DNA from 4 places in the Paenibacillus sp. B2(2019) genome. Region 3 is predicted to be linked to each of the others. Evidence: riboswitches for the same ligand, from Rfam matches in the RefSeq annotation. Region 3 holds a riboswitch; each other region holds the start of a gene.
What was found. Region 3 has a riboswitch for cyclic di-AMP ahead of PAENI_RS29510 (C40 family peptidase). Riboswitches for the same ligand answer to the same signal wherever they lie in the genome.
Positions count from the first base shown of each region.

Region 1: linked by a shared signal. The riboswitch ahead of PAENI_RS00240 (resuscitation-promoting factor) and the one ahead of PAENI_RS29510 (C40 family peptidase) in region 3 are both predicted to bind cyclic di-AMP.
Region 2: linked by a shared signal. The riboswitch ahead of PAENI_RS27335 (APC family permease) and the one ahead of PAENI_RS29510 (C40 family peptidase) in region 3 are both predicted to bind cyclic di-AMP.
Region 4: linked by a shared signal. The riboswitch ahead of PAENI_RS05790 (hypothetical protein) and the one ahead of PAENI_RS29510 (C40 family peptidase) in region 3 are both predicted to bind cyclic di-AMP.

Region 1 covers NZ_VTZR01000001.1:46,694-54,733, reverse strand. Annotated here, with positions in the region: gene yabA (DNA replication initiation control protein YabA) at 1-228, shown strand, start outside; gene PAENI_RS00265 (tRNA1(Val) (adenine(37)-N6)-methyltransferase) at 306-1,079, shown strand; gene rsmI (16S rRNA (cytidine(1402)-2'-O)-methyltransferase) at 1,076-1,990, shown strand; gene PAENI_RS00255 (AbrB/MazE/SpoVT family DNA-binding domain-containing protein) at 2,315-2,569, opposite strand; gene PAENI_RS00250 (HD domain-containing protein) at 2,874-4,157, shown strand; gene PAENI_RS00245 (TatD family hydrolase) at 4,269-5,039, shown strand; cyclic di-AMP (ydaO/yuaA leader) riboswitch at 5,237-5,466, shown strand; gene PAENI_RS00240 (resuscitation-promoting factor) at 5,748-6,911, shown strand; gene rnmV (ribonuclease M5) at 7,088-7,639, shown strand; gene rsmA (16S rRNA (adenine(1518)-N(6)/adenine(1519)-N(6))-dimethyltransferase RsmA) at 7,636-8,040, shown strand, end outside.
Region 2 covers NZ_VTZR01000025.1:447,474-455,513, forward strand. Annotated here, with positions in the region: gene PAENI_RS27325 (DsbA family protein) at 1-476, shown strand, start outside; gene PAENI_RS27330 (disulfide oxidoreductase) at 473-937, shown strand; cyclic di-AMP (ydaO/yuaA leader) riboswitch at 1,135-1,293, shown strand; gene PAENI_RS27335 (APC family permease) at 1,417-3,234, shown strand; gene PAENI_RS27340 (ABC transporter substrate-binding protein) at 3,436-4,443, shown strand; gene PAENI_RS27345 (FecCD family ABC transporter permease) at 4,665-5,720, shown strand; gene PAENI_RS27350 (FecCD family ABC transporter permease) at 5,720-6,754, shown strand; gene PAENI_RS27355 (ABC transporter ATP-binding protein) at 6,830-7,630, shown strand; gene murB (UDP-N-acetylmuramate dehydrogenase) at 7,782-8,040, shown strand, end outside.
Region 3 covers NZ_VTZR01000029.1:21,340-29,379, forward strand. Annotated here, with positions in the region: gene PAENI_RS29490 (AbrB/MazE/SpoVT family DNA-binding domain-containing protein) at 1-249, shown strand, start outside; gene PAENI_RS29495 (YwhD family protein) at 351-857, opposite strand; gene PAENI_RS29500 (M1 family metallopeptidase) at 961-2,967, shown strand; gene PAENI_RS29505 (hypothetical protein) at 2,979-3,809, shown strand; cyclic di-AMP (ydaO/yuaA leader) riboswitch at 4,024-4,162, shown strand; gene PAENI_RS29510 (C40 family peptidase) at 4,216-4,644, shown strand; cyclic di-AMP (ydaO/yuaA leader) riboswitch at 5,004-5,145, shown strand; gene PAENI_RS29515 (C40 family peptidase) at 5,151-5,642, shown strand; gene PAENI_RS29520 (GNAT family N-acetyltransferase) at 5,898-6,383, shown strand; gene PAENI_RS29525 (c-type cytochrome) at 6,511-6,867, shown strand; gene PAENI_RS29530 (4a-hydroxytetrahydrobiopterin dehydratase) at 6,959-7,246, opposite strand; gene PAENI_RS29535 (hypothetical protein) at 7,475-7,768, opposite strand; gene motA (flagellar motor stator protein MotA) at 7,975-8,040, shown strand, end outside.
Region 4 covers NZ_VTZR01000003.1:42,195-50,234, forward strand. Annotated here, with positions in the region: gene PAENI_RS05765 (ABC transporter permease) at 1-1,207, shown strand, start outside; gene PAENI_RS05770 (hypothetical protein) at 1,242-1,433, shown strand; gene PAENI_RS05775 (hypothetical protein) at 1,585-1,944, opposite strand; gene PAENI_RS05780 (hypothetical protein) at 2,077-2,586, opposite strand; gene PAENI_RS05785 (hypothetical protein) at 2,603-3,094, opposite strand; cyclic di-AMP (ydaO/yuaA leader) riboswitch at 3,228-3,393, opposite strand; cyclic di-AMP (ydaO/yuaA leader) riboswitch at 3,814-4,003, shown strand; gene PAENI_RS05790 (hypothetical protein) at 4,194-4,610, shown strand; gene kdpF (K(+)-transporting ATPase subunit F) at 4,737-4,814, shown strand; gene kdpA (potassium-transporting ATPase subunit KdpA) at 4,827-6,503, shown strand; gene kdpB (potassium-transporting ATPase subunit KdpB) at 6,520-8,040, shown strand, end outside.

The sequences.
Region 1 (8,040 bases), on a different contig from region 3:
CAGCTTCGCAAAATTTTAAAGCGGGATGCACCTTTGGATCCTACCGTAGATTCTGCGGAGGCGGAAGCTCTTTTAGCTGCCGGAGAGGGAACAGAAGAGGTTGTCGGGGAAGGTTATGACAACTTGGCCCGGCTTTACCATGAAGGCTTTCACATCTGTAATGTTTATTTTGGACATTTACGCACGGAAGGTGATTGTCTGTTCTGTCTTTCTTTTCTTAATAAATGAGGATATCCAGCCGTAGGAGATTGATCCTACGGTTTTTTTTGAATTTTAGCTCAACAAAACATTTAGGAGATTACTACATGACAAATTCTTTTAACGATATATCTGTTCCTTTGTTGCCGACGGAGCGGGTGGATGATTTATTAACGCATGACTTGCGAATTATTCAAAGTGACGAAGTATTTAGCTTTTCTATGGATGCTGTACTGCTTGCGCGTTTCGCCAGCGTTCCGCCTCGTGGGAGAGTCCTGGATCTTTGTACTGGGAATGGTGTAATTCCTATTTTGATGACGACCCGAACTAAAGCTTCTATAGAAGGGATTGAAATTCAGCCCCGTTTAGCGGATATGGCTCGGCGTAGCGTGGCTCTAAATGGGCTACAGGATCAGGTTGTGATCCATGAAGGCGATTTACGTGAGTTATATAAAGTAGCAGGACATGGCGTATATGATGCAATAACAGTCAATCCTCCTTATATGCCGCTTAACGGCAGTGACCTCAAGCTGAACACTCATCAGGCTATGGCTCGTCATGAAATCGGGTGTACGCTGGAGGAGGTCATTCAAGCCTGTGTGAGACTGGTTCGCACCGGTGGAAAGGTAAGTATGGTTCACAAGCCACAACGATTGGTCGATATTATTAGTCTTATGAGAAAATATAGGCTCGAGCCTAAGATTATTCGCTTTGTACATCCACGTGCGCATCTGGAAGCGAATATGGTTTTAATTGAAGCGATACGTGATGGTAAGCCGGAGGTTCGTTTACATCCACCACTCATTGTATATAATGAGGACAATCAATACTGTCCAGAAATTATGGACATCTACTATGGTGCTAAAGAGGGTAAATCATGACGATATCATGCCAAAGCAGTTTTCAGAACAATAACAATACACATAAGCAGGAATCAACCGGTTCACTCTTTTTGGTGGCAACACCCATCGGTAATTTAGAGGATATGACTTATCGTGCTGTCCGTACATTGCAGGAATGCGATATTATTGCAGCTGAGGATACAAGACAAACTCGGAAATTATTGAGCCATTTTGAAATTACACCCTCTATGCTGTTCAGTTATCATGAGCATAATAAGGCTGCCAGTGGACCTGAACTTATCCGCTATATAATAGAAGGAAAAAATTTGGCACTCGTCAGCGATGCCGGTTTACCAGCCATTTCCGACCCTGGTGCAGACCTTGTAGCCCTTGCCATAAGTCACGGTATACCAGTAATTCCTATACCAGGAGCTAACGCAGCTTTGTCAGCATTAATTGCCTCCGGTCTGCCTACGACTACTTTCACTTTTATCGGCTTCTTACCTCGAGAACGGAAAGATATCCGTGCGGTATTAAGTCCACTTCGTTCGGCGCAAGGGACTATACTGTTCTACGAATCTCCACATCGCGTGGTGAAGACACTGGCTCATCTCCATGAAGCATTTGGCAATCGACGAATTGTGCTTGCTCGTGAACTGACGAAGAGATATGAGGAGTTTCTTCGTGGGACGATCGAGGAATGTACGGATTGGCTCGCTGAACATCCACCGCTTGGTGAGTATGTTATCGTCGTTGAAGGCGAGAGCAAGGAAGATGCTGAAATGGCAGAATCGGCTTGGTGGCGCCAGTTAAGTATTGAAGAACATGTTGCTCATTACGAAGCAGCAGATATGCCGCGTAAAGAAGCTATGAAAAAAGCAGCCTCTGATCGTGGTGTGTCAAAGCGGGATATTTATAACGCACTTCTGGATAAAGCGGAGCAGCAGTAAGTGTTATTGACGGATTCTAATTCTAAGAGGTTAACAAGGTGCGAAGGATATTACAAAGCTGACGAGATTCTAGCCTGAAGGTGGTTCCCAAAAGGAAGCCCAAGATAGACCAGATCATGGTAAAAACTCGTTTTACTTCATGCTCTCACCACATTACCCATCATTATTAGGTGTCATGGGGGAGTAAATCCTTATAGACACCTTTTGGGGCGGGAAACACAGGTGATTGCAGAAAAAAAATACCTCCCGCGGTCACGGGAGGTCAAGGAGATATGAAAAGGTTAGAATTAACAATTTGATTAGTTCTATTATATACTATTTATTTTAGTTTGTCACAGGGGTAGGGATAGTAGAAATGCATTCATGACAAACTATTTTTCCTTTGAAGTAAGTTACGTTCTCAGCGTTGCCGCAGAAAATGCAGGCAGGCTCATATTTCTTAAGCATAATGCGCTCACCATCAACGTAAATTTCAAGTGCGTCTTTTTCACCAATGCCAAGAGTACGGCGCAATTCAATGGGAATAACTACCCGCCCAAGTTCGTCTACTTTTCTTACAATTCCTGTTGATTTCATCATAACAATCGTTACTCCTCTCAATGTTCCAAAAACGTCATTATTCGACATTGTTCACTGTTTTATGATATTTATAATACCAACGATTCCCAAAACAGTCAACCTTTTTTCATCTGTTAAATAAGTGCTTTTTCACGAAAACTTTGAATTCCCTATAACAATCACGAATTCTAAAAAAAGTGAAAAAATAAACTTTGTCGATTTACCAAGACTAAAAACGTCACTATTCGACAAAGTACGACATAATTACTTATTATATACTTATATTGGTTAATATCATATTAAATTTAATAAAGGAGTTGATCTCATGAAGCAGCCGCTCACAGAAGAAAAGGTTTTCAAAGATCCGGTTCACAATTATATCCACGTGCAGGATACTATTATTTGGCGACTAATAAATACAAAGGAATTTCAGCGTTTACGCCGAATTCGCCAGCTGGGTACCTCGTATCTCACTTTTCATGGCGCAGAGCATAGTCGGTTTTCTCATTCCCTAGGGGTGTACGAAATTACACGTAGAATTATTTCGCAATTTGAACGAAGCGGGTATAAGGATTGGATTCCTGAAGAAAGTCTGCTCACCTTGTGTGCGGCCTTGCTGCATGATCTGGGACACGGTCCATTTTCCCATTCTATAGAAGAAGCTTTTGAAATGAATCATGAGGATTGGACTTGTCGAATTATTCTGGAGGACACAGAGATTACTGAGATCTTGCGTGATGTGGAGGAGGATTTTCCTCGTAAAGTAGCCTCTGTAATCGCTAAAACTTATGAGCATGAAATTGTTGTAAATCTGGTTTCCAGTCCGCTAGATGCCGATCGCATGGATTATTTGCTGCGTGATGCGTACTATACAGGTGTAAACTATGGGACGATCGACATTGATCGGATTTTAAGAATGCTGCGTCCTTATAATGGTCGAATTGTTGTAAAAGAATCGGGAATGCATGCCATTGAAGATTATTTAATGTCGCGTTATCAAATGTACTGGCAAGTCTATTTTCATCCGGTGACACGTAGCTCAGAGATTATTTTGCGACAAATTTTCCGTAGAGCCAAGGAGCTTTTCCAAGAGGGGTACAATTTTAGTTTCATGATTAATCCGCTGGAGGATTTGTTCCGTGGTGAGGTGACAGTGAAGCAATATTTAATGCTAGATGAAGCACTGGTACAGACGGCTTTTATGCAGTGGACACTTGAGAAAGATGAGCTACTAAGTGACTTGTGTACCCGTTTTATTCATCGTAAACTGTATAAATATGTTGAGGTGGAGAATCTCGATACAGATATGATTACTGAAATTCGCAGCAGTTTTGCGGCAGCCGGACTTCACCCAGAATATGATTTGGAGATTGATTTTCCGACAGATCTGCCCTATGATGTGTTCCGTCCGGGAGAAGCTTTTGACAATAAACAAATTCTGCTGCTTGATCGGCATGATCATCTGCGGGAAATTTCAGAGGTGTCGGATATTGTGCGTTCTATTAGCGGCATTCACCGTGGCAGATATCATCTTTATTTTCCTCAGGATAAGTTGAGAAATGCGCTTACGCGATTGCCTGCTTCTATTGCAGAGATTTTTGCAAAATAATACAAGAAAATATGGGATTTATGACAAGAAGAGTAGAAATATAAGATATAACGGATAGCTTGAAACTTATATTGTCTTATATTTAAAAAAGAACAAGGAGTGAGGGTTAAAATGTTTCTGTTTGACACACATACGCATCTGGATGCACCTCAATTCGACGAGGATCGCGAAGAAGTTATCGCTCGTGCTGTAGAAGCAGGAGTTAGCAAGATGATTAATATCGGATTTAATCGGGAGACGATTCCCTCAACGATGAAGCTGGCGGAATCTTATGATTATATTTATGCGGCAGTGGGTTGGCATCCTCAGGATGCAATTGATATGAAAGAAGGAGATCTCGATTGGATCGCTTCTCTATGCAGTCATAAAAAAGTAGTGGCTATTGGTGAAATCGGACTGGATTATTACTGGGATACTTCTCCCAAGGATGTGCAACATGAAGTTTTTCGCAAGCAAATTGGACTAGCCCGTGAACTAAATATGCCGATTTGTATTCATGATCGTGATGCCCATGAGGATGTTGTACGGATTTTACGGGAGGAAAAAGCAAATGAGGTTGGAGGCGTGATGCACTCGTTCTCAGGAAGCTGGGAAACAGCTAAAATGTGCTTGAATCTTGGTTTTCATTTATCCTTTGGAGGACCCATTACGTTCAAAAATGCAAGAGTGCCAAAAGAAGTGCTTGCGCAGACCCCACTAGACCGATTATTGATCGAAACCGATGCTCCATATTTGACTCCACACCCCTTCCGCGGGAAGCGAAATGAGAGCGCTCATGTGAAGCTTGTAGCAGAGGCAGCAGCTGAAATTAAAGGGTTAACATGGGAAGAATTGGCTAAAATAACGTATGCGAACGCACTGGAACGATTTGGGATTGAGTGAAAACGGGAGCAAAACAGGCGAAAAATAGAGAATGGCCGATATATTAAACTTTTTTAATATAAAAACGGCTGAATATTACAATATTTTAACCATATTTTTGCGTAAACGTGGTTGAATCGTCCTTTACAACATGCATCAAAACAGGATATCATCTTTTCAGTGATGTGAGCTGTGTTATAGTGACAGCCATTGATTCATGGATCGTCTCGCTGAGTCTCCGTATGGAGAACGGGGGAACCAATATTGACCTGCCGCATGCCTGTATTTTAAATACGGTTTAGACGTGCCGTAGGACAGTATTTGATTTCTTCACGTGGTCTTTGGGGTGAATTTAAGGGCAACCGCCATGAGCGGGTGACCTGAAATAGGGCGTCTCTCTTTCGTCCGAACCCGACAGCTAACCCCGTAAGCGCAAGTAAGAGAGGCAACCTCGTGCACAAGCATTCTCTATTCTGATATTGGAGAAGCCACGAAAGAGTCCTCAGTTGAACTCTTTTTAGGCTTTTTTATTTTTGAATAAATAGAATGTTGCCCACATACTGTTATATAACAGGGGTGGGAGTAGCTGTGCCGAGCAGGCGATCCATGAGCAGGAGACGCTAAGTTATTACGTGCGTGTCCTGTGACAATCTCAAATAGTTTCGTCAAAGGAATTCAGTCCTCATGATATACAATTGACGACGGGGCTATGTAAGGAGGATGGAGAGAATGGGCGTATTCCAACCAGAAGTATCCCATGATTCGCAGTCATCCAGCAGGTCTTTCGCATTACGGTGGGAGCAAGTAAATACTCGCGTACTTTTACTTGCAGGCGTGATTTCAGTCGCTATCGCGCTACTTATTCTGCTGTACGTACACGGTCAAAGTAACAAACAATTATTTTTAGTAATAGACGGGCAAACACAGACGCTTGAAACGCGGGAAGCGCTTCTTGGTGATGTGTTGGAGAAAGAGCAAATTTCGCTGCAGCCGCATGATGAACTATCTTTAGGACTGAGTGATGAAATAAAAGACGGTGACCGTGTCGTTATCAATCGTGCGCAGAAAATTAGTCTTACTGCGGATGGAGCAACAAAAACGTTATATACGACCGAAGACACAATTGGTAAAGCAATTGAGAAAATGGGCATTACCCTAGAAGGTCATGATAAGATTTTCCCTTCGTTAGACACCACCATTTCTGCAAACATGGAGGTTAAGATTGTTCGCATCAACAAACAGACTGTACAGCGAACAACTAACTTACCCTTCAGAGTCATTAAGACAGCAGACCCCTCCCTTACTGTGGGAACAGTTAGAGTGGCACAGGCAGGCAAACCAGGCGTCATGATTCAGCATATTGAAAAGATCTACCAAGACGGAGAACTGGCCTCTATGCGCATGATTGGTAAGGAAGTACAAACGGTAACGAAAGATAAGATTATTGCCGTTGGTACCAAAGCACTTCCTAAGCCGGCTGTAGCTAAGACTACAACAACTTCCAAATCAAACACCACTTCAAAAACGGCTAAGGTTAGCGCCAAGACTAATAACGTCACAAGCAAGGCTGGCGTAGACTTTGAGTACAAGAAGATGATTAAGAACGTCTCCATGACAGCTTATTCATCAGAAGAGCCAGGTATTGGTACCAAAACTGCCTCCGGAACACGCGTAACGGAAGGTCGTACAATTGCGGTAGACCCGAATGTAATCCCTATTGGCTGGTGGGTATATATCGAGGGGCTTGGATTCCGCCGAGCAGAAGATACTGGCGGTGCCATTAAAGGCAATAAAGTAGATGTCTATTACGATTCACTGAGCCATGTCCGTAATTTCGGTCGTAAATCACGTACCGTTTATGTGATTGGACCTGTGAAGCCGGAGTTAAACTAGGCTGAAGCTTTTGCAAATTATTCTTTGATAAGCTATAGTGATGATAACCGTTAAGGAACGCCAGATGATCATTTCGTTGATCGCAGAGCAACCGCTCATCACTTATACATTCTTTAACCAAAAGAAGAGGAGCGAAACCTCTTCTTTTTTGCTTTTTTTGGAAGGAGTCAAGAGATATGATTAAGGAATTAATTGTCGTTGAAGGTAAGAGTGATACCGTCGCTGTTAAACGCGCTGTAGAAGCAGATACGATCGAAACAGGGGGCTCGGCTGTAGACCGGACCGTAATTGCGAAGATCGCGCTTGCTATGGAGCGTAGAGGAGTGATTATCCTTACTGACCCGGATCACGCGGGTGAACGAATTCGTAAGATTGTGTCCGCAAAGGTGCCGGGCTGTAAGCATGCCTTCATTCCGGAGAAGGACGCAACCCGCAAGGGAGATATTGGTGTGGAGAACGCTTCTCCAGAGGCGATTCGTCATGCGCTGCGGAATGTACATACCTCTTTTGAAGGTGCACCTGCTTTAATTGGACTTGATGATCTAATGGCCGCTGGAATGCTTGTACATCCTCGGGCAGCTGAAAGACGTATGGCACTTGGTAATTTGCTTGGAATCGGATATTGTAATGGCAAGCAGCTGTACAAGCGGCTGGCGATGTTTGGAATTACGCGGGAGGAATTTGCCGGAGCTCTCGCCCAAATTGATCAGGGGGGCATTACTTCATGAGTGGTAGAGAGGAAATTTCGACTCCAAAACGGACGAAAGAAATTATTCAACGTTATGGATTCAAGTTCAAGAAGAGCTTAGGACAGAATTTTTTGATTGATCAAAATATATTGGACAAGATTGTTGACGCTGCTGGGCTAGATAGCGAATCAGGGGCATTGGAAATCGGTCCTGGGATTGGTGCCCTGACGGAGCGTTTGGCGCTAACCGCTGGTGCGGTGACCGCTGTGGAGATCGACCGTAGGCTGATTCCTATTTTAAGGGACGTACTTTCCCCTTATCCGCATGTTAAGGTTCGTAATGATGATGTTCTGAATGTAAATCTGCAGGAGCTGTTCAAAGAAGATTTTGCATCCGTGAACAAGGTAAGCGTAGTTGCCAATCTGCCGTATTATGTAACT
Region 2 (8,040 bases), on a different contig from region 3:
GTCCAGCGTGTTCCCAGTTTGCAACTTCAGTTAAACCGAAAATTGTTCAAGATTTTGTCAACGAGGGAAAAGCAGCGCTCTACTTTGTAAATATGGCTTTCGTTGGTCCAGACTCTGAAACTGCCTCACTTGCTGCATTATCTGTTTACCATCAGAATCATGATGAATTCTGGAAGTTCTATGATGCTGTATATGCTCAGCAAGGTGATGAGAGCGAAGAATGGGCGACTGAAGATTTCTTAGTAAGCCTTGCGGAGAAAGAGAAGTTAGCTATCGATTACGAACTGCTTCGTAAAGATATTAAAGATCGTACGTATGCAGATGAGCTGAATAAGGGTATGCTGTTAGCTAGTGAAGCTGGGGTGACGACTACACCATCCCTTTATATCAATGGAGTAATGACTGCGGATCCATTTAACATTGAAGCGATTTCAACTGAAATTAACGACGCCGCAAAAGCTGTGGAGGCAAAGTGACAAAGTTCCTATCTTTTTGCAAGCGTAACTGCCTGTATCTGGCCTGGTTCGTCTCTTTAGTTGCTGTTGCTGGTAGCTTATATCTGAGCGAAGTATTGAAATATGAACCTTGTAAGCTTTGCTGGTTTCAGCGAATTTTTATGTATCCTCAGTTATTCCTCTTGGGAATTGCGACGTTTCGAGGGGATAAAAGGATTATCCCATATGTACTTCCACTAAGCTTGATTGGTGGCAGTATCTCGATCTATCATTATGCGGAGCAGAAGATTCCCGCGTTAAGTAAAGTGCTTCCTTGTACAATTGGTGTTCCTTGTAATAAGGATTACTTGAACTTTTTTGGATTCATTACGATTCCTTTCCTTGCATTAATCGCTTTTGCTTTAATTAGCATTTTACTTTGGTACGGACGCAAGGAAGAAGAAGTGATGGAGTTAGATACAGAGGAAAGTTTAGGATTTTGATTTTTTAATTTTAAAGGATCCGAAAAAATGTGAAAAGTGATTAAAAACACGATCCAGAGGGATAATTGAAGAGAATGAAAGAGAGCATCCAATAAGACGCTGAATTTGCGCTTACTGGATGTTTTTTCATTCTTTTTTCATTTTTTTCAACGCTTTACTGTATACACTTTGTAGACTAATATTAGACCTTGTGAGAAGTTGAATATGCGCTGAATTTTCTTAGGAAAAACGGGGGAACCAAACTTGGCATATGTGCCAATGGGGTGAATCGGAATGGGTCGATTAGACTTATACCGTAGGGCTAAACCACAGCCCGAATCCGCCAGCTAACCTCGTAAGCAAAGGTGGGATAATGACCATGCATAGCATGCGGATCATTTCCGTATGCTATTTTTAGTGTCTGCATTTATGAAATCCACCAATGAAAACAGCGCGCGGAAATTCCGTTTCAGCTCCCAAAGAAAGGAACTGTATCCACCATGGTAAGCAAGGTAAAACGACTATTGATCGGGCGTCCGATGAAGTCGAACGAACTCGATCATGAAAAGTTATCCAAGGTTAAAGCACTGGCTGTCCTGTCTTCTGATGCGCTCTCGTCTGTAGCCTACGGAACGGAACAAATTTTGATTGTACTGGTGGCTGCGGGGTTTACTGCCATCTGGTATTCCCTGCCAATTGCATTAGCCGTATTGGGCCTGCTGGCCATCCTGATTTTATCCTATCGGCAGACGATTTACGCTTATCCTCAGGGAGGCGGAGCTTACATCGTTGCCAAGAGTAATCTTGGTGTTCCGACAGGGCTCTTAGCAGGAGGGTCTTTGTTAGTGGATTACATTCTGACCGTAGCTGTTAGTGCGTCGGCAGGGACGGATGCGATCACATCGGCTTTTCCAAGTCTTCATAATCACACCGTTCTTATTGCAGTATCCGTTATTATTTTACTTACTTTGATTAATCTTCGCGGAGTTACAGAATCAGCTTCATTCATCGCAATCCCAGTGTATTTGTTTGTGGTGTCAATTGTAGTGTTAATTATCTCCGGTATTATTAAATATGCAGCAGGTGGCGTACATGCGAATGTCCCGGAAATTGGCTCTGCTGTTTCTAATGTTAGTTTGTTTCTACTATTAAAAGCCTTCAGTTCTGGCTGTTCGGCACTTACGGGTGTAGAGGCTGTATCTAATGCCATTCCAAACTTTAAAGCACCAGCTGAAAAGAACGCAGCCAAGACCTTAATGGTCATGGGGGTTATACTTGGATTTATGTTTACAGGTATCACACTACTGGCGTATTGGTACGGCATAGTGCCTGATGAAAAGGCAACGGTTGTTTCTCAGATCGCTGAATCGACCTTTGGCCGCGGAACCTTATATTTTTTCATTCAAGGTATCACAGCAGTAATTTTGTTCTTGGCAGCTAATACAGCTTACTCAGCGTTCCCGCTGCTCGCATTTATGTTTGCAAAAGATAAATATATGCCACATGCTTTTATGGTTCGTGGTGACCGTCTAGGTTTCTCTAATGGTATTATTTTTCTAGGTGTTCTGTCTGCTGTGCTTGTAGCTGCATTCCACGGAAATACAGAAAGCTTGATTCCACTTTATGCGGTTGGTGTATTCATTCCTTTCACATTGTCACAGCTAGGAATGATGGTTCATTGGTTTAAAACAAAACCAGCGGGATGGAAAAAAAGATTTGTTGTAAATACCATCGGTATGCTGACTACATTGACGATTACGCTTATTTTTATCATCACTAAATTCTCAAGCGTATGGATGGCTTTCATTTTCTTACCTGCTGTAATGTTCGTGTTCCACCGGATTCACAAGCACTATTTGAACACTGCAGATCAGCTTCGTATATGCCCGAGTACAGATAAACCTTTGATTAAAGGCAGTACAGTTGTTGTTCCTGTTGCGGGTGTAACACGTGCTGTACTACATTCCATCAGCTATGCCAAGTCTTTAACGGATAATGTTGTAGCCGTGTATGTTGGCTTTGATGAAGAGGACATTCAAAAAATGGAGCAACGGTGGGAGGAATGGAATCCGGGTGTACGCCTGATCGTACTTCGTTCCAGATATCGCAGTATTATTCGTCCGTTAGTGAAATTTATTGATACAGTGGAGTGGAAGACCGCAGCGACGGATCATATCACGATTCTGATTCCACAGTTTATAACTAAGCATTGGTGGCAAGCTGTACTTCATAATCAGACCAGCTTTTTAATCCGTTCGTATCTAATGAATTCAAAAGATGTTGTAGTTGCGACTGTCCCATATCATTTGAATAAATAATGGATCATTAAGGAGAGGCTATATCCGGAACGTTCGGAATATAGCCTTTTTGTATTTTTTAAGAAGGAAATTGTTGCAAATCCACAAAATTTTAAATTTATATGTTGACATAGAGAATGAGAATCAATATCATTTAAAAGTGAGGCAGAGGTAGGCAACACCTTTGGGTAACTTAGCTTGTACACACTAGGAGGGTATTTAATGTTTTTGTTTAACAGAAAAAGATTTGGAAGCATGAAATTAACGATGATCGGATTAATGGTGATGGTGCTATTTTTATCCGCTTGCGGTAATAATAATTCCGGTAACGCTTCAAACGCAGGGACAGAACCAACTACAGCACCTACTACTGAAGCCACAGAAGCTCCTGCAGCTCCTAAGACGTTAACGGATGCAATGGGACATGAAGTAACGATTCCGGCAAATCCACAACGTGTACTGGGTTCTTATTTGGAGGATGCTTTAGTAACTCTAGGTGTGACTCCAGTAGCACAATGGTCTGTGCCTAATGGTGTTCAGGATTATCTGTCCACTGAATTGAAGGATGTTCCTACGATCAGCTACGATCTTCCGCTCGAGGCAGTAACCAGCTTTGCTCCGGATCTAATTCTCATCCCATCGGAATCTTCTGTACAGAACGGTATCTATGACCAACTGAATAAGATTGCACCGACTTATGTAATTGGGGATGAACTAAATCAAGATTGGCGTAAATCGCTACTCAAGATTGGTGAAATTCTGAACAAGACCCCTGAAGCAGAGAAAGCCATCAAAGATTATGAAGATAAAGCGGCTGCAGCGAAAGAAAAGCTTAAAGGAGCTATTGGAGATGAGTCCGTGGCGATTTTATGGTTGGTACAAAAGAACTTCTATATTGTAGACGAAACTCGCAGCAGTGGTGCTGTATTATATACAGACCTTGGTGTAAAGCTGCCTAACTTAGTAACAGAAATTCCTGTTGGTACAAGAGCTACTTGGAATCCAATTTCGCTAGAGAAGCTTTCTGAGCTGACAGCAGATCATATTATCCTTGTAAATAGTGATAAGACTGAGGGTTCGGAGATTCTGGACAGTGCGATTTGGAAAGGCATCCCGGCTGTAAAAGCTGGTAATGTGCATGAAATGAGCTCAACCAGCAGTTGGCTGTACAGTGGTGCGAACGCTGGCGGCAAAATTATTGACGATGTGTTAAAAAGTTTTGTGAAATAAAAGTCGTAGTACACCATGAATGAGACTGATCATTTAGGTGGGGAAGGGCGTGCAGATCAAGTATCTTAGGATACTTAGATCTGCACCATTTTTTTATAAACCAATTCCTGTATTACTGAAAAATAACTCCTACAATTGTACAACCTAATTTTTTTTGCGATAATGAGAATGATTGTTGTTATCATATAGACCATTGTAACTATCGATTAAGGAGACGACTCATGGTTTCACCCTCAGATTTCGCACATCGTAATAAAAATGATACACAAAAAGCTCTACATACCCGACCGGCAGCTGCAATGGGTATTCTAGTGATTGGACTCGCTGCCATTGCCTTTGGACTTGCACTTTCGGTCTCAGTGGGTGCGGCAGATATCAAGCTAGCTACGGTATGGGAAGCAATATTTCATTTCAATCCAGATATACAAAAACATCAGGTGATAAGAGAACTGCGATTTCCACGCGCGATAGCAGGTGCTTTGGTCGGTGCTTGCTTCGCAGTAGCAGGGGCAATCATGCAGGGGATGACAAGGAACCCTCTTGCGGATTCAGGTCTGTTAGGCTTGAATGCGGGAGCAGGTGTAGCGCTGGCCATAGTTTTTGCTTTTGCACCTTCGATCTCATTCACTTCACTAATGTTGTTTTGTTTTATAGGTGCTGCTATAGCGTCTTTTATCGTATTTGGAATCGGGTCGCTATCTTTTAATGGCCTTACCCCTTTACGTTTGACGCTGGCAGGTTCCGCGGTTAGTGCACTACTGGTTGCTGTTAGTCAGGGCATAGCTATTCTTTTTAACTTATCCCAGGATATAGCCTTCTGGTTGGCTGGCGGAATGGGTGGGGCAAGCTGGACTCAGATCAAGATTATTTTTCCTTGGGTGTTCGTGGCATTAATCGCAGCGATGATGTTAGCGCGGTCTGTCACCTTACTCAGCTTAGGAAGAGAAGTTGCAGTTGGTCTGGGGCAGCGGACAAGATTAGTACAGTTGGCATGTATGATTGTTGTAGTAGTTCTTGCCGGAAGTGCAGTCTCAATGGTTGGCCCGATTGCTTTTATAGGACTAATTATTCCACATGTAGCACGTTATTTCGTTGGAGTAGATTATCGCTGGATCATTCCTTGCTCGGCAGTTCTTGGGAGCTTATTGATCATCTTTGCGGATATCGCCGCTAGAATGATAAATGCCCCTTATGAGACGCCGCTAGGCGCATTAATTGCCATCATCGGTGTACCTTTCTTTATTTACTTAGCGAGTAAGCGGAAGGGGGAGCTGTAATGCACAGAACAACCCTTTCTCCCAATGAAAATGAACGCCGTACACGTGCTATTACAGTGTTATCGGTCCTTGCCATATTGATCGTTGTTGTTTTTATTGTCAGTATGAATACAGGATTTATGCGTCTATCCCCACGGGAGGTATTACATACACTGCTGGGTGATGGAACTCATCAGCAAAAGCTTATTTTATTTGATTTCAGATTACCTCGCATCGTAATTTCATTGTTGGTTGGAGCGGGCTTTGCAGTGTCAGGCTGTATTTTACAAAGTCTCGCAAGAAATGCACTTGCCGAACCGGCTACGCTGGGCATAAGTGCGGGTGCTGGTTTTGCGGTAATCATTTTTATCTCGTTTTTTCCGGCTACAACAGCAGCTCCGGTATTTGTCTTGCCGCTCTTAGCGCTTGGTGGGGCTAGCTTAACCGCCGCTTTAATCTATATTCTTGCTTATAGAAAAGCAGATGGTCTATCTCCAACAAGGTTGATCCTTATCGGGATTGCAGTCGCTGCCGGAATTAACGCTTGCCAGCTGGTGTTGGCACTTCGGCTTGATCCTAATAATTATCAGTTTGTAGCGACTTGGATCGCCGGGAAAATATGGGGTGGCGATTGGAGATTCGTACTTGCTCTGCTACCTTGGATAGCGATTCTGTTACCGTTCGCCTTCTATAAAGCCCGTATTCTTAATGTATTGAATCTAGGGGACCATACTTCAGTAGGGCTTGGAATGCGAGTGGAGAAGGAGCGTATTCTCCTTCTAGTGACAGCAGTTGCGCTTGCCGGCTCCTGCGTTGCTGTAAGTGGAGGAATTGGCTTTGTCGGCCTAATTGCACCACATCTTGCCCGCAAGCTTGTGGGACCCCGTCATCAGGTATTATTGCCCGCTAGTGCGTTGACAGGGGCGCTTCTTATGATTACTGCTGATACTATCGGCAGATGGGTGTTACAGCCTGCAGAAGTTCCAACAGGCATCGTGGTTGCGATCATTGGTGCACCTTACTTTTTATATTTACTCGCCAAATCGAAAGCATAATGCGTACGAAGCGAGTTTTACTATGTAGTTCATTCTAGGAGCATAGCTCCATAAAACTTTTAAGGAGTTGTTAACATGTCAGAACGTTTGAACACAGAAGAGTTAAGTATTGGGTATGCAGAGGCTACAATTGTTAAAGGGTTGAACTTAACTATCCCTACGGGAAAAATAACCGCACTAGTGGGCGCTAACGGTTCTGGTAAATCTACAATTCTTAAAACAATGGCCCGGATCATGAAGCCTAAGAGCGGCAGTGTAATGTTGGACGGTAAATCGATCCATAACTTTTCAACGAAAGAGGTAGCTCGTCAGCTTGCGATCTTACCGCAAAACCCAACGGCTCCAGACGGACTAACGGTCTCTGAACTTGTCAGCTATGGTCGCTTCCCGCATCAAAAAGGATTTGGCACAATGACAGCAGAGGATCGCAGCATTATCTCCAACGCAATCACTGTTACAGGTATGGAGCCTTTCCATGACCGTCCGATTGACCGCTTATCTGGAGGACAACGTCAGCGTGCTTGGATCGCTATGGCATTGGCGCAAGAAACTGACATTCTATTCCTGGACGAACCAACAACATTTCTAGATATGGCTCACCAGCTTGAAGTTCTACAGCTTCTGCAAAAGCTGAATGAGGAAGAAGGCCGTACCATTATCATGGTCGTGCATGATTTGAATCATGCTACTCGTTATGCACAGCATATGGTAGCTATTAAATCCGGTACTGTGGTTAGTGAAGGCTCACCTACTGAAGTTATGACACCAGATGTACTGCGGGAAGTGTTTGGAATTGAGGCAGATATTGTTCCAGATCCACGCACCGGTGTGCCGCTGTGCCTTCCTTACGAGCTTGCTGCATACAAAGCTGTGTAATCATAATTGAAAATCATACAACGAACAGGCTCCCGTCATTGACAAGGGAGCCTGTTCGTTGTTACAGTTGTGGTTGCCTACAAATCCATGATACCACTACTAAAAATAGATCAAGGACCATCATTTATACATGGTTAAAGGAGCATGAAACATGAATATTGACAAAATTCAAAATGACCTAGAGCAGCTAATGACTGCAGGGATTGTGAAGAGTCATGAGAACTTAAAAGATCACGTGTATACCAAAATGGGCGGTAAAGCTGATATTTTGGCAGCACCAGCTACTTATGAGGAAATTCAAAAGATCGTTACATATGCGGAACAGAATGGGATAAACCTTACGGTACTTGGGAATGGCTCCAATGTGATTATCCGTGATGGAGGAGTGCGTGGAATAGTTCTGCAAACGG
Region 3 (8,040 bases):
CTAAAAGAAATTGCCGACCCTGAACGCATGTCTCAAGTGCCTGAGGCGCGCCAAGATTTTGCAGGCGAAGTGTCAGAACACAGCAACACGATCCGGAAGACGAAGACAGAGGATATGTGCCAACGCCTGGAGCGGGCCATAGAAGAACATCCATATGCCAATCAGAAAGAGCTTGCTGAAATTCTTGGGATCAGTCAAGCCAGAGTAAGTCAACTCAAACGCAAACTTAGTACGGCAGGAAAATCGTAAACTAATTCATTGTGTTCAATTCAAAAAGGCTTCGACTCTCCTATTTCAGGATGTCGAAGCCTTTTTTCTGTATCATGTAACCTTGTCCGGGTAATTCGTTCCTACTCGGTCAGTGCAGCCTTAAGCTCATCGGAGGACGCAGTCCACCATGCCTCATTATGAGAGATCAAGAGGGATTTGAGGGCAGCTTTTTCAACTGCGCCAAGCCCTCCCACATCGATTTTGCGTTTTAGAGCAGCATCCAACTTATTGACATGCTCGGCGAGAATTTTCCAACCGCGACGTGCTTCCGTATCGATCCACATTTCACAGGCCGTTATTCCGCCATAGAATTGACTATCCTGTGTACGGTCCACTGCTACCCATACTACCCAAACCTGTCTACCGTTGGGTACATCTTCACGGTTCATGGAGAATTTAATCCCCTTTTCAACCTTACTCTTGGCATGCATGGCACCAATATCAATGACTGCTTCACCGCCATCAATAATGACAGGCGATACGTTATTGAGCTCTATAGAGCCCGCTCCAAAGCCTTTATGTTTACTTTTGGCATTCACAATATTTAAGGCAATCTGTTTCTTGCCCTCCGGTTGTATGTTGTCCACGAGTGCACACCCTTCCTCTTACGAATAATTTAATTTTAGCTAATAATGCGGCGATTGCAAACATATACATCCCGTAGATGCTTGTCACGGGAGGAATCACACTATGAAGTCACTGTCATTAAGGTACATCATCATCTTTGCGACCCTGGCCACCCTCGTGCTATTAGGAGGCATATGGGTCTATTCGGGGGATAACTCCACATCTTCTGTTACTAGCTTTGTTTCAAAAGAGGCCAAGTCCTCAAGCGGCATAGCTCCTGCAGCTGCACCACAACAGACACTGCCTGAAAGCGCCCCCGTTCCAGCAGAAGAGGCATTAAGTCAACGAGTTGTCGAGTATCACATCGATGTTCAGCTTGTTCCTGATACAGAAACCTTAATCGCTTCTGAGACGGTAACCTGGACACACCCCGGTGTAAAACCGGTAAGTGATCTATATTTTCATATGTATCCAAATGCTTTTGCTTCATCAGATACTACCTTTATGAAGGAGTCCGGAGGAACGCTCAGAGGTGACACCATGCCAGAGAACGGCTTCGGAAGTATGACTTTAACCGATTTGCGCACAACAGAAGGAACATCACTAATGCAAAGAGTGCAATTTGTACAACCCGATGATGGTAACGTCAACGATAAGACACTCCTAAAGGTACATCTCCCACAGCCGGTTAATGGTGGAGAAAGTGTCACGCTTAAACTCCAGTACGAGGTCCAGCTCCCCAAAATATTTGCCCGTATGGGCGCATCAGGCAATTTCGTGATGGCTGGGCAATGGTTCCCTAAACTTAGTGTATACGAGCCTATGGGCACACGCGGGGTTAAGGAGGAAGGCTGGGATTTGCATCAGTACCACGGCACCTCTGAATTTTACAGCGATTTTGGCATCTTTAATGTAACGATTGCGGTTCCTTCCGACTACACGGTAGCTGCGACCGGATTTCCTGTGAAGAATGCCAAGCTAAAGCAAGATCAGAAAATATATCAGTTCTACGCTGACGATGTCCATGACTTTGCGTGGGCGGCATCCCCTGATTTTACAGTAGCCGAAGAAGCCTTCTCTACGCCAGAAGTGCCTGGTGTACGGATTAAGGTGTATCTCGATCCATTACACAAAGACTTAAAGGAACGATACCTTCAGGCCGCTAAGGCAGCTCTGACCTACTTCAGCAAATGGTATGGTCCTTATCCCTACTCGACTCTGTCTATTATCGTTCCGCCTAAGGAGGGGAATGGGGCTGGAGGAATGGAGTATCCAACACTCATTACAGCGTTTGGAGCCACAGACTCTTCTCCTGACACCTCACTTGAAAGAACCGTCGTTCATGAAATTGGCCATCAATACTTTTACGGCATGGTAGCCAGCAATGAATTCGAAGAGGCTTGGCTAGATGAAAGCTTCACTTCTTATGCTGAAGACAGACTCATGGAGCAAGAATATGGCATCAAAACGAATCTCCCTCTTCAGTCCAGCTTGGTGACCAAATCAGAGCCGCTAAATTTAGAAACATGGAAATATGCCGGGGCAGAATCCTATAGCCGGAATGTGTATATTCGCGGAAAGCTAGTACTTAAGGATATTGAACGCCAAGTAGGCACTAAGGCAATGAACAGCATCATGTCCACTTACGCACGTAAATTCCGTTTCCAGCACCCCACTACGTCTGATTTTCAAAAAGTCATTGAGAAGGTAACCAAAAAATCATGGCAGCCTTATTTCGAAGATTATATTTATGGTGGTGGTGCTCCTGATTTCTCAGTAGATACGATTACGATTAAAAAGAATGGCAACAGCGATGCTCAGAGCTATGAATCCATAGTAAAGATTACAAACAAAGGGAGCCATTACGTTGACGTTCCCATTAAATTCACATTCGCCGATGACTCTGCTACAGAGCGGGTCTGGAGCGGTGAAGGAGCTGAGACTACCTTCCAATTGTTAAGCGATAAGCTTCTGCTCTCTGCTGAGGTTGATCCTGAGCATACCATTCTGTTAGAAAACAAACATCTTAATAACTTCAGACTGGCGGAAATAGAGCCCAAAACGCTCTCCCGCTGGACATTAAGTGTAACTAAACTAGTTGAAACCGTGCTCGGAACTCTTGTCTGGTGAGGTGAATGATTGTGAGAACATCGATAACCCGCGGCTGGCAAAGCATGAAGGAGCAATTTTATATTCTGATTCTGCTCTTCATCTACCGACTGCTCTGGGGCTACTTTATGTACGGCTTCATCCGATCTGCTATCGTTCCAATTCTACTACGTTATCCAGATAAAGACGCTGGAGGCAGCGGAATGGGCAGACTACTCTATTATGTCGAAGGGCAGTTCAGCTTGAACACAGATCCTGCGATACGTACTTGGTTATGGATGTTCCTAGGGCTTGTTGTCTTACGACTGCTACTCTCCCCCTTCATAAGGGCAGGATTACTGCATGAACTCCATCAGGAGCGAAAAGGAGAGCGTGGCCTGTTCTTTTTTCCCGGTATGAAGCTTTATGGATTTCCAGTGTTTATCTTCAGTCTAATCGAATGGGTGCTGGCTCTACTTCCGTTATACTGGCTTGCTCCAAAAATGTACGGGCTATTCTTGTCCTCCTTTCTGAACTACTCTTTGTTACTTCATCTAGTTCCATACGTATTGGCATGGCTTATATACATCTTTATCGTGCGCCTGTTCCTTCTATATATGCAGTTTGGTTATACCAGCGGCACGGGGATGTTCTCCTCCTTATTCATTTGCTTGAAGTCACTGATTCCGGCAATAGGAATTTCAATCGTACTTGGTGCAGCAGGCCTGATCCTTTTGCTAGTGTGCGGAATAACGGGTATCTTCTGTCCTGGCCTACCAGCACTTCTTATTCGTCAACTTTCATCACTGCCCTCAACACTCTTCAAAATGTGGGGAATTTCAGCTCAATATCATCTATGGCAAAGTAAAGCATTTCCACAATAATTTGAAGCATTACAGAACATAATATAAGAGTCCCGGTTCCTGAATCAGGAGCTGGGACTCTTTCGCGTTATAGACAAATTATGAGGATTTGCAAAATCGTAAAGACTTTGTTACAATAAGTCCTGTTCCATTGGTAACAAGTTTGTAATCATTTGAAACGATTTCTACATAACTTCATGTATTTGTTGTAGTCATGTCGATAAGTCACTATCTGGTGCATAAAACGCCGAATTCCTTGCACCGGGAAGTGGGGGAACCATATTTTGGGTGAATTGATCTCGCTTTGCAGTGATCATAGGGGAACCTTCTACCGAATCCTTAAGCTAACCTCACAGGCATTGGAAGGGGTACAATTTTTTTGAAGAATTTAAGAAAAGCATGCGTCGCTGCGGCGCTAGGACTTGTGATGGCGTTCTCTATTGGTGGAGGAAGTGCCTTTGCAGATTCTAAGATGGACAGTGTTATTTCAAAGACAATTGGAGTTGCCTATAAAACCGGAGGCACTAGCACTGCCGGGTTTGACTGTTCTGGATTTACTACGTATGTATTCAAGAAGGTGGGTCTTTCTTTGCCCCGTACTTCAAAAGCTCAATATAATGTCGGAACTCCTGTAGCCAAAAGCAAATTGCGTTCAGGTGACCTAGTTTTCTTTAACACATTGGGCAACGGCGTATCCCATGTCGGCATTTATGTTGGAAACGGAAAATTCGCACAATCATCATCTTCATATGGCGTGACCATCACTTCACTTAGCCAGTCCTACTGGGCCAATCGCTACGTTGGTGCTAAAAGAGTAATGAGTACTTCCTCATATCAAGCTATAGCCTACGATTAATACTTCGCCACAACTATAACCTCACAATTACATTATATAGACCTGGGTTTGATTATTGACTTAATCGAATCCAGGTTTTCTTTTGCCTTATTATATTCTTTACACCTCTAGAACGGACTTTAAACACTTTTATTTGATAAAAATTTCAATAAATATAAAAATTAGTTTAATATTATCGCTTACATATGCATTTTGTCTTTAAAAAAACGAATTTTTCTGCATGATTATGTTAAAAACGATTGCCAAGCGGCACTCTGTTTGTTACAATAACTGCAGTAAGATTTTAGTAACATTTTTGTAATCATTAAGTTGTTATTTACAAAGGTTTTGTCATGTATTGATTACAAGCTATTCCTAATCAACAGTATCAGCCGAGTTTCCTAACTATTAGGAAAACGGGGGAACCAACTTTGGGTGAATTGACCTCCATTTTTAGAGGGGTCATAGGGGACCTTCAACCGAACCCTTAAGCTAACCTCGTAGGCATCCGGAAGGGGTATAAACTTTTGAAGAAGAAGCTAGCAGCAGCAGTACTTAGCTTTTCCATTATTTTCACCATCGGAGCAGGAAGCGCTTTCGCGGATTCCAAAATGGATAAAGTGATCGACAAGACCATCGGAACTAAGTACGTATCCGGCGGCATCTCCACAAATGGATTTGATTGCTCCGGATTTACAATGTATGTATTTGATAAAATTGGTATAAACCTACCACACCAATCAGGTTCCCAGTATCAAATGGGTACTGCTATCTCCCAAGATGATTTAAGATCTGGAGATCTTGTATTCTTCAATACAAGTGGTAAGGGTGTCTCCCATGTCGGTATTTATGTCGGTGAAGGCAAGTTTGCACACGCATCTACCTCACGCGGTGTAACAATTAGCTCCCTGAGTGATAGCTACTACGTGAAACGCTACATCGGTGCTAAACGAATTATGAGCACGGATGCTTATCATTCTGTTGCTTCTGAGACAGAAGATAATGATGATGTTCAATAAGTAAATCGTACATAGGCTCTTTTCCAAGATGTTGATTCTTGGGGAAGAGCTTGTTTTTTGTCTTATTTAGTATTTACCCCTCTCAGAATTTGTAAAACAATAATCCTCATAAATTTCTGAGTCGACCATGCCTCTTTTTGTATATAATTAGTTACAAGCATAAACGCCTTCGATGTCCTTATAAGGACCATAAGTATTTTAAGCTAGAAATATAAGACATTTTAAGTCCCCCCGTGAAAGGAGGTCCTTGACCTTATGATAAATCCCTCTGTTACTTTTCATGTAGCGCCTATGGAGACCAGTCACGCGGAAGAGATTTGCAACTGGGATTACACTGCCCCTTATAATATTTACGGCTGGATGCCGTGGGAGCAAATGCAGGCTCTTGGAATCGAGTTCGGTGACCCGCAGCTACGGAATGAGCAATATGTCTCCATATTAAATGGGCAAGGGATTTTGTGTGGATTCGCGCAGTTGTTTCCAATGGAAGGTGTTGTTCGCTTGGGGATTGGTATGCGCCCTGATCTATGCGGTCAAGGTCTAGGAAAAATATTCATGGATGCAATCGTGCAAGCAGCCTTGCTTCGTTATCCTGAGCGTGAGATTGATCTAGAGGTATTGACCTGGAACCAGCGGGCGATCCGAACTTACCAAAAGTGTGGATTTACGATTACCGATACGTATGAACGCCTAACCCCCACAGGAAACAAACCTTTTTATTGCATGGTCTATGATAAATAATATTAAATTCCATATTTTTCAATGATTTGATGGTATTATCGTTCATTTTTTTGTCACAAACCCTATGATAACGCTTCACCTTGAGCTATAATGTAGGGAGCAGCTTACATAGAAGGGACGAACTGGGATGCAGAAATGGATCATGAGCGGTTTGTTTTTTGCCGCCTGTGCCTTTGCGGTAGTACTTATGTTTACACTTCCAGGTAAAGAAGAGGTAGCTGAACAGAATAAGCCGACGATGCCGGAAGTCCAATTGGATGCGGCAAAGGCCGAAGCAACCGTGAAAGCCAGCTGTATCACCTGTCACGGCGATCAGCTTCAAGGTGGAGTTGGACCCAGTCTTCAAAATGAAGGCGGTCAGCATGATGCTGAAGAAATCTACAGTATCGTCACTAAAGGACGAGGTCAAATGCCTTCCTTTAAAGAAAAGCTAGCCCCTGAGGAGATTGCAAACGTCGCCCTCTGGCTCTCAGAGAAAAAGTAACAGTAACTACTACCTAAGCAACTAAAAACGCCCGTGCCAGAAGATAGTTCACTATCTGCGCACGGGCGTTTATTTATGAGTTTAGGTGACACTAACGATTTTTCTCAAAGGCTTCATTAAATTCATGTGCCTCTCGAATATCTAGAGCTGTAATACCGTCTTCCTCATTTGATTTCAGTCGTAAAGTCACTATCTTATAATCAATCGTAATATGTGGATGGTGATCAAAGGCTTCTGAAATGGTGGCTACTTCATCAACGAAAGCAATACCCTTCATATATTGGCTGAACATATATTTTCGCACCATGGTATTCTCTTCCAGCTTCCAACCTTCCAGCTTGCTGATCTGCTCACGCAGTTCTTCTTCGGTAAATAACAATTCGTTTCCTCCCTTACTAAAAATTGCAGTAAAATCCGCAGGTCCCTTTACTCGTCTTATTCGTTAAACAAAACATCCCTTAGCTTCTGAGGTCCAAGGGATGTGCCAGGATAAAGGCAATATTTTCGATTAAATGTATTCAAGAATCCCAGCGATTATAACTCGGCTACACCAATTTTAACACGGGCTACTAACTACGGGCAAATTACGCCCCGCCGCCGCCTCTTCTTAAATCAAAACAACAGAGGCTAAATCCTCTTCTCCGACTAAAATATTAATGCGGTGAGTGTCCTTATCGTAGATGATAACGCCGCTCCCCACCTCAATCATAGGTTCATTACCTAGCGCGAAGAAAAGATCCTCAGCCAGTGCCTCCCATACCTCCATCTTGGATTCCTGCGGCAATTCTTGCCACTCTTCCGGATCCATTTCAAAAAATAAGTACCCATCGGAAATTCTTCCGACAGCCTCAGTCAAATCCGTTAGGATTTCACCGTAATCTCTACCATGCTTTACACCCACATGTATCACTCCGTTTTCTCCACAGATGAATAATTACTTACCTTATCCATTATAGCCGAAAAAATGACTTCACAAAAAACGGAATGATGTCGATAAATAAGAATATACGTTATTCGGTTTCGAACAGAGTGCCTTGCCGCTGTTTCAAGGATGATATACGCGGCTTTGTCGGAACACATCTTATAATCTCATGGACGAGGTGCATAATGGAAATTTCAACAATACTTGGTTTAATTTTTGGTCTAGTTGCAGTTATTTGGGGTATGATCCTC
Region 4 (8,040 bases), on a different contig from region 3:
AGTGTTGCTGCTCAGCATTGGGATGAATCTTCCGTACATCATCGATCAGTTTAAGGGTGATTCTAAAACAAACGCAGAGACTCAAATTGCTGTGATCGCGGAAGAGAGAAATCAGGCTGCAGAGTTGTTGAAGGCATATACTTCACCTGAAGGAATGCCGCAGGCAAAAGTTGTGCAATATACTTCTGCCGACGATGCGGAGCTAAAGAAAGCTTTAGATGAAGGGACTGTAGAGGGGTACGTTACTTTTGCAGAACCTACTGGCGAAGGACTTCCACCCGTTACTTATCATAGTGAAAATGGTGAATTGAAGGGCGATGTGCAAATCTATCTCCAAAATGCCCTTCAGCAGGCCAACACCCAGTTCATCGTTGGCGACAAGCTGACGCAGGAGCAGATTGCTGCTATGTCAACACCGGTACAGATAGCTACTCAGCAGCTCAACCCTGATGGGACTGCGGGAGATAAAGATGCGTCGCAGGAATCCGCTCCACCTATTAATTACGTCATTGTATACGCCATGCTTATGCTGTTCTTCATGTCTATCATGATGACCGGTAATATGATCGCAGCTGAGATTACTTCAGAGAAGAGCTCGCGGATCATGGAGATTCTGATTACAAGTGCCTCACCTTTAGCGCAAATGTTCGGTAAAGTTATCGGTGTCTTCTTAGTAGGACTATTACAAATTGGCGTCATTATCGCAGCGGTAGTTGTCAATCTTAAGCTTCCGCATAATGCAACGATTTTGAAAGATTTAGACCTGGATTTAGGCCAGCTTAATATTAACTTGTTGCTTTATGGAATTGTTCTTTATGTACTAGGTTATTTCCTCTATGCCTTGATGTATGCAGCTGTAGGTTCGATTGTCAGCCGTACAGAGGATCTTGGCCAAGCGGTTATGCCGATTATGATGTTAGGCTTCGTAGCATTCTATGTTCCACTGTTCAGTATCTCTAATGCGGATACTCTGCTGGTTAAGGTAGCGAGTTATGTGCCTTTCACCTCTCCATTGACCATGCTGCTCCGAATTGGTGTTGGTGAAGTAGCGATCTGGCAAGTTATTGTATCATTAGCCATCCTGCTTGTTACCACGTTCATCTTTGGCTGGTTGGCTGCCAAGATCTATCGCACAGGCGTATTGATGTACGGCAAACGTCCAAGTATTAAAGAGATCAGAAAAGCGATGAAGGCTTACAAGATCTAAGTGGCTTCATATGAACTTTTAAGGAGTGGTAATCATGACTAAAAGTGAACAATACAATATGATGCTTTTAATGAGTTCGGTATCTCTGGCTACGGTTAGTAGAATGCTCTCGATCAATGGGTCCACTTTAATGGATTTCACTCAGGGTGTAATGACTGGGATTGCCATGGTGGGGATGATTGCGGGATTGTGGATGTACGGAAAGGCTCGTAAGAGTAAAGCGTAATAGTAGGAAATAAGGAAGCCGCGGCAGATGCCGTGGCTTTTTCTTTTTTGTGTACATATCGTAAAAGTTATTTGGAAGATAGTTGCGGACTCCAGGGCTCCTGAGTCCAATATATCCTCCGTACACTCAAATGTCGTTTCCTTTTGAGGGATTAGACAACGGATAGATTACCACTAGGCAGCAAATCCTCTTGAGCAGTCAGTTGCTCCCGCACACGCCTAAGCAGCGCTTTTAGCACAGGAACACTCTTTTGCAGGATGATGCTTATTTGAGGTAAAGATAGCTTTAGGCCATACCACATCGTTTTTATAAGTTGTTCCTCCCAAGGCAATGCCTTGGCAGACAGAAGGGACCGGCGTGCGTAATAATCGGCGCATTGTCGGATACAAGAGCGGTAAGCTTCGATAGAGAATAGCTGGCTGTCGAAGCTTTTTTGACAGAATATTTTATGAAGCTCTTTAAAAGTACGGATAGTAATCTTCTCGGCTTCTGCTGATTGTTGTAACAACATGGAACTGAGCATATAGATATCATTCGTACACTTTTGAACACACTCTGCAAATATAGTTCTACGGGGGGATTCGGCAGGTAAGGGGTCAGGCATGATAAACACGATCCTTTCAGAATTGTTTATGGGATGAACCTATAATATAGAAAAGTAAGAAATGGATTTGTTGATAAGCTCGGCGGTATCAGGTTCTGGATAACTATGTTTTTGAAGCGCAACACTGGATGGTTTATAATATAGCCGCCCTCCTTTGGAATCTCTCCCACCAGCGACAGCTCTGTACAGACGACCTTGCTCAATGTGCCCTGCCAAGGATTTACCCTGCAGCTTGGCTTTTAAATCCTGTAAAGCACCTTGCACTAGCTCAAACTGAGTCTGATCCCACTCTGAACCATGGGTACGTACTTTATCTATCGCTTCCTCTAGCCGGCAATGGTATATCATTCTGAGAAAAGAACTCCATTTAATAAGATCGAAAGTTTTGGTATTGGCAGAGATAAGACATGCCCCCCAGCTGCTACCTCCTTTACAAGTAAGTTTCAGGATGCCATAACGGCTGCCTTGATCAGCCTCCATTCCATAGTGAATAGGTTCAGGTGAATCAAAGACGAATACTTCTATGCGAGATAGTCTTCGCTGGTCCATGACAGGTTTCTCCTCCTTAGGTTTCCAAAAGCTTAAGATCTACATGGTGAATGACGTTAGCCTTCTCTATACAGGCGAGCATTTCAGCTTCATTCTCACAGACTGCGGCATGCTCCAGCCATAGTCCGAATTTCTGTTTGCGTATAACGGATAAATGTAAGGGGAAGGTGCTGCGGGATCTCATTACGTACCAACCGACAGCAACATCTTTCCACGGTTCCTTAAAAGCGGTGAGCCACGGAAAACGTTGGTGTGCTGACCAATCCTGCAGCTGTTGCTTTTCTCGGATACTTTTATATATTTCGTATATAATTGTTCGGTCCATACAGTATTCACAGGTAGATGGGCTGCTGAAATGGCGAAGTGATTCAATCTGCTTCTGACCAAAAGCATAGCCGACAATAGTTCTGTGATGATCCTCTTCGAACCACAACGCTCCAAAGCAAACATAATTTAGACTTATCGGCTCAAGTAGCCCTTGCTGAGTTCCCCAATAATAGTGTTTCATTCCTTTCACCCCGTCCAGCATGCTATCACCCTATAGATTCAGGTAACGCAAAAACCGCAGCAAGAGGAGGACCTCTGCTGCGGTTTTGGAATACAGGTATACACACACCTGTGCCAAAGCGTGGCGGATCAAGGGTCTCTCTCTTTACGCTTACGAGGTTAGCTGTCGGATTCGGACGGTGAGAGTCGCCCTACCTATGTGAGACTTGGACAGTCTCCTTCGGATTCACCCCAAGTAGGCCATGTGGCCTGATGGTTCCCCCGTTCCCTGCAAATACAGGAACTCAGCGTTGAATGTATTTTGTGAAATAGATTCAACCCGAATCATACTCTTTTCAAGGTGTTTCTGTAAAAACAGAAAGTGTTCTTTTGAGCGCGATTTAAACCAAATCCTGCCTACTACGACGGAAAAGGGAACCAAATAGGTATTTATTGCGAGTTATCGGGCTTCTTCCTCGCTTAATCTCGACTTCTTGTTTTCTTACCTATAAAGGCGATTTTTTGAGATTTCTACATTTGTGGTGAATAAAATCACATGGTATGCCCGCTTTTCGCTAATGGATTAAAACTCGAGTAAACAAGAGATATAGAGAGATTGGATATCAAGTAAGCGCTATCCAATACGAAAATAGTTTTTAATTTGCATTATTTTGGCATCAATCAGGTTTTACAATTCTTCCTGCATAAGGGTATGATTACTCCTGTTTCAACAACAATCGAATATTTGATCCGCTTAATTTCCGATAAGGAAAGCGGGGGAACCAACAATCGGCAGACGATGTGAGAGTCGGAAGCCGGTTATGGGGTGAATCCTGTAGAAGGTGCGAGTGAGCTCGCATCTATACAGGTAGGGCGACTCTCACCGCCCGAATCCGACAGCTAACCTCGTAAGCGTATGGAGAGAGGATGAGTGCAATGTGACCGCTAGCGAGCCACAGAGGAGAATCCTTTGTGGCTTTTTGCTGTGCTTTTTTAAGCAAAGCATTTATGGAAAACCTCACGAAGAGGTCGTTATATTCATCATTAGCGGTAGCTTTTCTTTCAAGATCAGGGTGATCAAGCTCTGATCTTACAAGCAAAGCATTTGAGGAGAATAAGAGATGACAGATCAGAATGAATATGTACTGGTATGTGCGCCAACGAAGGCAGGCGAACATTTTATTAAGCTTCTAAAATTCAGAGGCATTAAGATGGCCGGATTGACCAACAACTTGCCTGAGAAGGCCCTACTCGAAGAGATGGGGATTGAACAAGTCGTTCTAGTTGATACCCGCCATCAGAATACTTGGTTTCGCCCGCCGTTCCCGGTAGGACGGGTATATCTGTTCGAGAGCAGCTTTACGTTATGCTGCCGCTACATTCAGATGTGCCGCACCTGGACGACACAGCCGATTTTTGTAATCACAAGCTCAATAAATCCTAGATTGGTCTATAAAAGACTTGGTGCAAGTTATGTAATCTATTCTCACAGTGGTGATGCTGATTTTCTAATCGATAAATCACCTCATCAAGGATAAAAGAAGGAGTGCGGGAGATATGATGGATCTGTATATGGTGGCTTCGTTAGCTGTAATTTACGGGTTGTTTTATGGATTTATGCGCTGGTGCGCAGGTGTAGTTGAGGATACAGGGAGGGATAAGTTGTGATTCTAGTAATCGCTGTTACCCTACTTTTGTTTGTATATCTGGTTTACGCATTGATTCATCCGGAGAAATTTTAAGGAGGGGCATTCATGGGCATTTTGCAAATAGTTGCTGTAATCGTAATTCTTATCTTGCTGGTTAAGCCGATGGGCACGTATTTATATTATGTATTTTCTAATGAACCGAACCGTACGGATCGATGGTTTGGAGGCATGGAAAAAGGAATTTATAAGCTGATCGGCCTGAAAAAACGGGACGGAATGTCTTGGAAGAAGTATGCGCTCAGCTTTGTGTTAACAAATATCGTATTGGTTACTTTCAGTTACATTGTTCTTAGATTGCAGCGGGGATTGCCGTTAAACCCGAATGGAATTACGGATATGGAACAGACGCTTTCATTCAATACAGTGATCAGCTTTATGACCAATACGAACCTGCAGCATTATAGCGGGGAGACGGGGCTTTCGTATTTTTCACAAATGGCTGTCATCACGATGATGATGTTCACATCTGCAGCGAGCGGATTTTCTGTTGCGGTTGCCTTTGTCAGAGGAATCACGGGACGGAAATCAGTCGGGAACTTCTTCGAGGATTTCGTCAAAGCACATATTCGTGTGTTCATTCCGCTAGCTTTGTTAGTTTCATTGGTGCTGGTAGGACTACATGTGCCACAAACGCTCAAGCCATCACTTGAAGTCACTACACTAGAGGGCCAAACACAACAAATTGCTATCGGTCCAGTAGCTTCTTTAGAATCGATCAAACATCTGGGCACGAATGGTGGCGGCTTCTTCGGGGCCAATTCATCCCATCCTTTTGAGAACCCTAATCCACTTACGAACGTTCTGGAGATTCTCTCTATGTGGATGCTGCCAGCTTCGCTCCCTTATATGTACGGATTGTTTGCCAAGAACAAACGTCAGGGCTGGGTAATTTTTACCGCAATGATGACCTTGTTTGTTCTGCTATTAAGCCTAAACTTCTATGCTGAATCAAAAGGTAATCCGGCGATCAATGCACTAGGAATCGAATCTTCACAAGGTAGCATGGAAGGTAAAGAGGTGCGCTTCGGCATACCGCAGTCTTCCTTGTTTACTTCAGTAACAACCGCAGCTACGACAGGTAGTGTTAACAATATGCATGATACGCTGACGCCGCTGGGAGGCATTACGCCTCTTGCACTGATGATGCTCAACAATGTCTTCGGTGGTAAAGGTGTCGGACTGATCAATATGCTGATGTATGCGATTCTGGGTGTCTTCCTGTGCGGTCTGATGGTCGGCAGGACACCGGAGTTCCTCGGACGGAAGATAGAGGCCAAGGAGATGAAGCTGATTGCCATTGCGATCCTTGTGCATCCGTTCATTATCCTTGTGCCAACTGCAGCTGCGTTCCTGACCGATTTGGGGCAAGGGGCGATTACGAACACTGGATTCCATGGACTCAGCCAAGTGTTATATGAATATGTCTCTTCTGCCGCGAACAATGGCTCAGGATTTGAAGGACTTGCGGACAACACAACCTTCTGGAATGTTACAACCGGGATTGTCATGCTGCTAGGTCGTTATGTTTCTATTATCGCAATGTTGGCGGTAGCAGGTTCTTTGCTTCAGAAGAAGCCGGTTCCTGAGACGATTGGCACGTTCCGCACAGACAATGGACTGTTTACGGGAATTCTGATTGGTACAGTAGTGATTATCGGTGCGTTGACGTTCCTGCCGGTCATTGTACTCGGCCCCATTGCAGAATATCTAACCTTACGGTAGGAAGAGGGAGAATAAGATGAGTACTGTAAAAAGAAAAAAGCTGCTGACGGGACCCATACTCCTAAGCGCTGTAAAGGATAGCTTTATAAAGCTTAACCCAGTAACGCTAATCAAAAATCCAGTCATGTTCGTGGTAGAGGTCGGTACGATCATTGTACTCCTCATGGTGCTGGCTCCTGGATATTTTAATGCTGAGCAATCGATAGGATTCAATATCACAGTGTTGTTCATTCTGCTATTTACAGTGCTGTTTGCGAACTTCGCTGAAGCACTGGCGGAAGGCCGCGGTAAAGCCCAAGCTGATTCGCTTAAGAAAACGAAACAAGATATCACTGCCAACAAACTGGTTGGAGGGTCGGTGAAAACAGTATCCTCCTCCGAACTGCGTAAAGGGGATATCGTCATCGTCAGTCAGGGTGAACTCATCCCTGGTGACGGTGAAGTGATTGAAGGGCTGGCTTCCGTAGATGAATCAGCGATTACAGGTGAATCTGCACCTGTAATCAAGGAAGCTGGTGGGGACTTTGGTTCCGTTACAGGCGGCACGCGGGTCGTCAGTGATGAGATCAAAGTCAGAATTACTAGTGATCCTGGTGAGTCGTTTCTAGATCGGATGATTTCCCTCGTTGAAGGGGCGAAACGTCAGAAGACACCTAATGAAATCGCGCTAAATACGCTTTTGATCAGTCTGACGCTGATTTTCTTGATTGTAGTAGTGACCTTGCGGCCGATTGCAACTTATCTAGGTGTTGATCTTGATATTCCCGTCATGATCGCCTTGTTGGTCTGTCTGATTCCGACAACAATCGGGGGGCTACTCTCCGCAATCGGAATAGCGGGTATGGACCGGGTGACCCAGTTTAATGTACTCGCCATGTCGGGTAAGGCAGTTGAGGCTGCCGGCGATATTAATACGATGATCCTAGATAAGACCGGTACGATTACCTTTGGGAACCGGATGGCGAGTGAATTTGTACCAGTCGGAAATGAATCCGAAGCGGAGCTTACGGCATGGGCGGCCATCAGTTCCCTAAAGGATGAGACGCCTGAGGGACGTTCTGTAATTGAGCTGGCCAAAAAGCTGGAACGCAGCTATGACAGCAAGCTTGCTGAAGGTGGCGAATTCGTAGAGTTTAAGGCCGAAACTCGGATGAGTGGTATTGACCTGCAAGATGGACGCTGCGTACGCAAAGGTGCGGTAGACTCCGTGAAGAAATGGGTACAGTCGAAAGGCGGTGTCATTCCCGCGAACCTCGACAGTAATTCTGATGCCATCGCCCGGATGGGGGGGACCCCGTTAGCGGTTGCGGTAGACAATCGGATCTATGGACTTATTTACTTGAAGGATACCGTAAAGCCAGGCATGAAAGAGCGGTTTGATGAGCTGCGGAAAATGGGGATCAAGACCATCATGTGTACGGGTGACAATCCGCTGACCGCAGCTACGATTGCCCGTGAAGCGGGGGTAGATGATTTCATCGCTGAAAGTACACCTGAGGATAAAATAGCAGTCATTCGCCGCGAACAGAACGAGGGT